2 linked regions of the Tunturibacter gelidoferens genome follow. Each later gene encodes a partner of the first gene's protein in a complex. Links are inferred from orthologs where the notes say so. Each region holds a gene or a part of one and is shown in the gene's direction. Other genes may lie near its edges. The genes, in order: dinB and dnaN.

Evidence for each region.
Region 2: the proteins of dinB (region 1) and dnaN are in contact, whole or in part, in a solved structure (PDB 1OK7), measured with the Escherichia coli proteins. The link is inferred for Tunturibacter gelidoferens from one-to-one orthologs.

What each region holds. Positions count from the first base shown.
Region 1 is NZ_CP132938.1:2,434,016-2,437,332, reverse strand. Bases 161-3,154 are described here. They hold dinB (DNA polymerase IV), read left to right. Parts: upstream 161-1,125; coding sequence 1,126-2,184; downstream 2,185-3,154. Other genes in these bases: coxB (cytochrome c oxidase subunit II), read left to right, coding at 2,559-3,154; RBB81_RS10885 (S41 family peptidase), read left to right, coding at 161-831. Also shown: more of RBB81_RS10885, read left to right, coding at 1-160; more of coxB, read left to right, coding at 3,155-3,317. UniProt on the Escherichia coli protein: Poorly processive, error-prone DNA polymerase involved in translesion repair and untargeted mutagenesis. Copies undamaged DNA at stalled replication forks, which arise in vivo from mismatched or misaligned primer ends.
Region 2 is NZ_CP132938.1:1,057,888-1,061,091, reverse strand. Bases 16-2,896 are described here. They hold dnaN (DNA polymerase III subunit beta), read left to right. Parts: upstream 16-808; coding sequence 809-1,984; downstream 1,985-2,896. Other genes in these bases: RBB81_RS04975 (protein adenylyltransferase SelO), read left to right, coding at 2,206-2,896; RBB81_RS04985 (NAD(P)-dependent oxidoreductase), read right to left, coding at 16-233. Also shown: more of RBB81_RS04985, read right to left, coding at 1-15; more of RBB81_RS04975, read left to right, coding at 2,897-3,204. UniProt on the Escherichia coli protein: Confers DNA tethering and processivity to DNA polymerases and other proteins. Acts as a clamp, forming a ring around DNA (a reaction catalyzed by the clamp-loading complex) which diffuses in an ATP-independent manner freely and bidirectionally along dsDNA.

The sequences.
Region 1 (3,317 bases):
GACAAATTCCTGCAAAAGGGACAGATCGTAGTCTCCCAACGCGGCCGCGCCTTCCCTGATCAGGTCTATCGCGCCACCCGTGGCGAAGAGGGTCCCAAGTTCCCCATCGTCGTCTTGGTCAACCGCAACACCGCCTCAGCCGCTGAGATCGTCTCCGGCGCCCTCCAGGATCACGACCGCGCCCTGATCGTCGGTGAAACCACCTTCGGCAAGGGCCTCGTGCAGACTGTCTTCCAGATCACCGAGAACACTGGCCTCGCCCTCACCACCTATCACTACTACACGCCGTCGGGCCGTCTCATCCAGCGCAACTACGACCATGTCTCGCTCTATGACTACTACTACGTGCGCGACGACTCCGACAAAGCGAAGAACAAGAACAACTTGGAGGTCAAACTCACCGACTCCGGACGTACCGTTTACGGCGGCGGCGGCATCACCCCCGATGAGAAGATCGACAACCAGAAGTTGAACCACTTCCAGGACAATCTCCTCATCCACTACGCCTTCTTCAACTTCAGCAAGCACTACCTCGCCAGCCACACCGTCACCAAAGACTTCGCGGTCGACGACGCAGTCTTTCAGCAGTTCAAAGCCTTCCTCAAGGACAATCAAATCGACTACACCGACTCCGACATCGCAGGAGTCAGCGACTGGGTTAAGGAGAGCATCAAGAGCGAGCTCTTCACCTCGCAGTTCGGTCAACTCGAAGGGCTCAAGGTCCGCGCCGAATGGGATCCGCAGATCGCCAAGGCAGTTACCTTCCTGCCCGAAGCCCAGACCCTCGAAGATCACTCCAAGCTGGCTCAGAAGAACACCGCCAGCCGCTAAACTTCAACTCATCGCAAAAATAGAAAAAGGCGTTCAAGCATCAGCTTGAGCGCCTTTTTCTATGCTTCGCAAATCTGGAGCGGGAGACCGGGATCGAACCGGCGACATTCAGCTTGGGAAGCTGACGTTCTGCCACTGAACTACTCCCGCATCGAATCCCATTATACGCAAAAAGATTCAGGTAAGACTCGAACGCCTCCCCGCTTCACGGAGCTTCCCTCAAACAGAAATGCACCTGGCATAGAGGCTGCATATCCCCATCTCAAACTCCGAGGCCTATCATGGACCTAAATCATGATTCGCAAGATCGTTCACGTAGATATGGACGCGTTCTATGCCTCGGTCGAGCAGCGTGATGATCCAGGGCTGCGCGGAAGACCCGTCGTCGTAGCATGGCGCGGCAACCGGTCGGTTGTGTGTGCCGCCTCCTACGAGGCGCGACGCTTCGGGGTTCATTCTGCAATGCCCGCCACCCGCGCCGAACGACTATGCCCGGACGCGATCTTCGTTCCTCCCGACTTCATTCGCTACCGCGCCGTCTCCCGCGCAGTGCGAGAGATCTTCCAGCGACACACCGATTTGATCGAGCCTCTCTCACTCGACGAAGCCTATCTCGACGTCACCGAAAACAAGACAGGCCTCCCCACTGCAACGCGAGTAGCCATCACCATCCGGCAACAGATTCACGACGAGTTGCACCTGACCGCATCCGCAGGCGTGGCGCAGAATAAGTTCCTCGCCAAGATCGCCTCCGACTGGCGCAAACCAAACGGTCTCTTCGTCATTCAACCCGAAGAGGTTCAGACCTTCCTCCCTCCACTTCCCGTCGCACGTATTCCAGGCGTCGGAAAGGTCACCGAAACCCGGCTGAAGCAGATCGGCATTATGACCATCGCCGACCTGCGGGCTCTGGAGCCGAGCCAACTGGAAGCACACTTCGGACGCTACGGAATACGGCTCTACGAGCTCGCCCGTGGGATCGATCACAGTAAGGTCATCCCAGATAGACCAACAAAATCCATCTCTGCCGAAGACACCTTCGAACGCGACATCCGGCTGTCCGAAACCGAGGAGTTGATCCGACGGCTCGCAGAAAAAGTCTGGACCGCTTCCCGCCAGGATGGCCGAGTGGCTCGCACTGTGGTTTTGAAACTGAAGACCAGCGAGTTTAACATCCTCACGCGCAGCCACACTCCGCCTATTCCTCCGGAATCCTGCGAGGAACTCACAGCAATCGCTCTCTTCCTCCGAGAGCGTATAAATCTCGAACCAGCTCAACGTTTTCGTTTGGTGGGCGTCGGCCTGAGTAACTTTCGAGACGCTGAAGGTCTGCAATCTCCCCTGTTCGAATAGAACCACCACAAGAAGGTGGCATGGCTGTGGCAGCAGCGTTCTCTCCACCTGGCTTGAGTTAGCCGCTGTAAAGCTCCTCGCAACCACCAGCGTTACACCCCAAAAATTTCTCCTGACAAACCTGCCGCCATTTGAACGTCATCCCCATCTAACGCGGTGAATGTCATAAACGAAACAAAATGTTTCGCAACGTCAATCAACAATGGCTGGATTGGTTTAACATCCTACTCAGACCCTTGGCTTTAGTGATGCTCCTTCAACCTGTTGCGTATCGAGGTCATACCGCCTTGTCTCCTTTCGCCAAACCCTCGCCGGCAGATATCCCTAAAACCAAGACCATGCCTGCATGGATCTTACGGAGAGCGGTGTGCGGCGTGTCTTTGCTTACCGGCACAGCCTACGCCCAATCTCCCACCAACATCTTCGATCCTGCCGGCACGCCGGCGCGCTCTGCCTTCGGCCTGTCGATGTTAGTTCTTTCCATCACGCTGGTCATATTTCTCATCGTCGCCGGACTCTTGCTCTATGCCCTCATCCGCTTCCGGCACCGCCCCACAGACTCCAATCGCGAGCCCGCCCAGATCTACGGCAGCAACCAGATCGAACTCTCCTGGACCGTCATCCCGATCCTGATCGTCGTAACGCTCTTCCTCACGACCACGCGCGTCATCCTCGGAACCGAGGCGATTCCCAAGCCCGCGAGTGCACTCGACGTAACGATCATCGGCCACCAGTTCTGGTGGGAGTACCGCTATCCCAAGTCCGGCGTCGTTACAGCCAACGAGCTCCACGTTCCCATCAGCGACCCAGCATCGCCAACCCCGACCTATCTGACGATGTCCTCGGCCGACGTCTCCCACAGCTTCTGGATACCTCGTCTCGCCGGCAAGATGGACCTGATTCCAAACCGCGTCAACACCATGTGGATCGACCCTGAAGCGACGGGCCTCTATCTCGGCCAGTGCGCCCAATACTGCGGAACCCAACACGCAAAGATGCTCCTCCGCGTCTACGCGCAGACCCCGCAAGACTTTGCCGCCTGGCTCGACCAGCAAAATAGGCCCGCACAGAAGGACTTCCCCGGCAACGCCGCGGCAACCGAGGGTCAGGCCGTCTTCATGAAAGACGCCTGC
Region 2 (3,204 bases), 1.4 Mb from region 1 along the record:
ACTATGTCGGCGCCCGCGATGGTTTGACGCACGGGCGCAGGGTCGAAGGCGCTGCCTCGGACGATCTTGAAGTTCAGGGGCTCCCGAGCGCCTGGAGACGCAGGACGTGTGAAGAGGAAATGGGGAGGCGGGGTGGACCGGAACAGCGCTGTGACCTCGTAGCCGGCGAGGATGCAGCGCTGTGTGAGGAGTTTTCCGGTGGCACCACTGGCTCCGAAGAGAGCGATCTTCATGCTGGCTCCTTTGGGTTCGGGACTGATTATCCTCTGGCATGAGACGCAGGTGTGAAAAAAGTGGTTGGGGTAAATGCATGATTCTGTTTTATTTGGTGAATATTCCCACGGTTGAGGATGAGTCTTCTCGCAAGTTTAAAGGTGTGGCTGTGAGGAAGTGGGATAAGAGGGCGGTTGATCATACGAGCGGAGCTAGTCTTCCTTAACTTACGCTTTAGGCTGGCCGGTTTTCTAAAACAGGACGCTGGCATAAACACCTATTTATGAGATCGATGGGATAGATATCCACTTTTCAAGCGAGAACGGTTACTGCTACTAGTATTTGTCTCTTTTTCTTTTGTTTCTTAGAAGCAGTAATCGCCGTTGATGGAAAGTTTTGGCTGGTTTCGGCATCGCACACAACGACCGTGGTTTCCACAAAGAAATCTGTCGCGCTGGAGGGCGTTTCACCCCTAGAATCAAGCAGACGTTGAGCGGCCGAGATGCATCGCGAGTTCGATTCGGTGTACAGTTTGGCCAGCACCAACTACGAAGATGGAGACAAAACTGTGACCAGTGCGACCCAGGAGCCCGAGATGACTTTGCCGACCGAGACGAGCGCAGCCCCAACCGGCAACCTCGAGATCACAGTTTCCCGTGCGGAGTTGCTGCGAGAGTTGACCGCTGCACAGAGCGTGGTCGAGCGGAAGACGACGATTCCGATCCTGTCGAACTTTCTGTTCGAGGCGACGCAGAGCGAGGGCGGCGACCGGTTGACCATTACCGCGACGGATCTCGATCAAAGTCTGCGGACAAGCTGCGCGGCCAAGGTGAAGAAGGCGGGGGCTTGCACAATTCCGGCGCGGAAGCTGTACGACTACATCAAGCTGCTGCCTGAGGGCGAGATCTCGATCAAGCTGATGGACAATCACTGGGTGCAGATCCGGGCGGGCCGGTCGAATACGAAGATGGTCGGGATGGCGCGGGCGAACTTTCCGCAGGTGCCGGAGTTTCCGGCTAGCGGCGCGGTGAAGATCTCGGTTCCTTCGCTGAAGAACATGGTTTCGAAGACTATCTTCGCGATCTCAAACGAAGAGTCTCGCTACACTTTGAATGGGGCGCTGCTGGTTCTGAAGGCAGAGAGCATGGCCATGGTTGCGACCGACGGGCATCGGCTGGCGCATATCGAGAAGCTGGGGGAGACGTTGGATGGCGTGTCGGGCGAGAAGAAGACGCTGATTCCGCGCAAGGCGCTGAGTGAACTCTCCTCTCTGCTAGGCTCGACCGAAGCTGAGACGCTAGAGTTTGGCGATGACGATCAGACCCTGTTCTTCCGGGTTGGTGGGCGTGTGCTGACCAGCCGCAAGCTGACCGGGCAGTTTCCGAACTATGAGGCGGTGCTGCCGCGCGATAACAACAAGTTTGTGATCGTCCGGTGTGAAGATCTGATGGGTTCTATTCAGCGTGTGGCGCAGTTTGCGGATGAGCGAAGCGGCGCCATCAAGATTCGGCTGGAGCAGAATGAGCTGAAGCTTTCGTCGTCGAGCACAGATGCGGGTGAGTCGGAAGATACGATTGAGACGCCCTATAACTACGATCCGCTGGTGGTGGGGTTTAACAGCCAGTATCTTATCGATTTTTTGAAGGCTATTGGCAACACGGGCGAGGTACGTCTGGAGTTCAAGGATGCACAGAGCGCGGGGCAGATGCGGCCCGAAGATGCGAATGAGGATGTGAAATACAGATACATCCTAATGCCCATGAGAATCTGACTTTGAGCGAGTTTGAAGATTGTAAAAAATAACCCATAAACTGGCCATTTGGCCAGTTTATGGGTTATTTTCATGCTGTTTCAAATAGCTTGGACCTGCCACCACATCTCATTCGAAAGCGACTCGGCGGAAGCTATGCAACGTCTTAGTCAGCATGGGGGGCTTGACCGAGAAACCTTTTTGAAGGGAAACAACAAGCGACAGCCAACGTAAAATGGGTTATGAGTTCAACCGATGCGGCCGAACCGCCCGTAAAAGGCGGTTCCGACCGCCAACCCTTTCGCTTCAACTTTGAAAACACCTACGCTCGGTTGCCTAAAGGCTTCTACTCGCGATTGGATCCTACCCCTGTTCGTGCTCCGCGCCTGGTCAAGATAAATGTGGAGTTGGCCGTGAAGCTTGGGCTGGATCCTGACGCTCTGATAAGCCCTGAAGGTGTCGAGATATTTGCTGGCAACCGCGTGGCTGAAGGATCTGAACCTCTGGCGATAGTCTATGCCGGACATCAGTTCGGACATTTTGTGCCTCAGCTGGGTGACGGCCGCGCCAATCTGCTGGGAGAAGTGGTGGGGCGTGACGGCATACGCTACGACATCCAACTCAAGGGCTCGGGGCCTACACCCTACTCCCGGCGCGGCGACGGCAGAGCCGCTCTGGGTCCGGTCTTGCGTGAGTTCATTCTGAGCGAGGCCATGGCGGCGCTGAACGTGCCGACCACCCGGGCACTTGCTGCGGTGACGACGGGCGAACAGGTGATGCGCGAAGAGGTCATGCCTGGAGCCGTGCTGACGCGAGTGGCGGCGAGCCACCTTCGTGTGGGCACCTTCCAGTACTTCGCTGCACGGGGTGATACGGAAGGGACACGAATTCTGGCGGATTATGCGATCGCGCGACACTATCCTGAGGCTGCAGAGACGAAACAGCCTTACCGGGCGTTGCTGAATGGAGTGGTTAGTCGACAAGCACAACTGGTCGCACAATGGATGCTCCTCGGTTTTATCCATGGCGTTATGAACACCGATAACACTTCTATCTCGGGTGAAACCATCGACTACGGACCCTGCGCTTTTATGGAGGCGTACGATCCGGCCATGGTGTTCAGCTCGATCGATCACCAGGGACGCTATGCCTATGGCAACCAGCCCCCTGCAGCACACTGGAACCTGACACGCCTGGCTGAGACCTTGCTGCCCATTCTGGAGCAGGAGACGGGAAGCGAG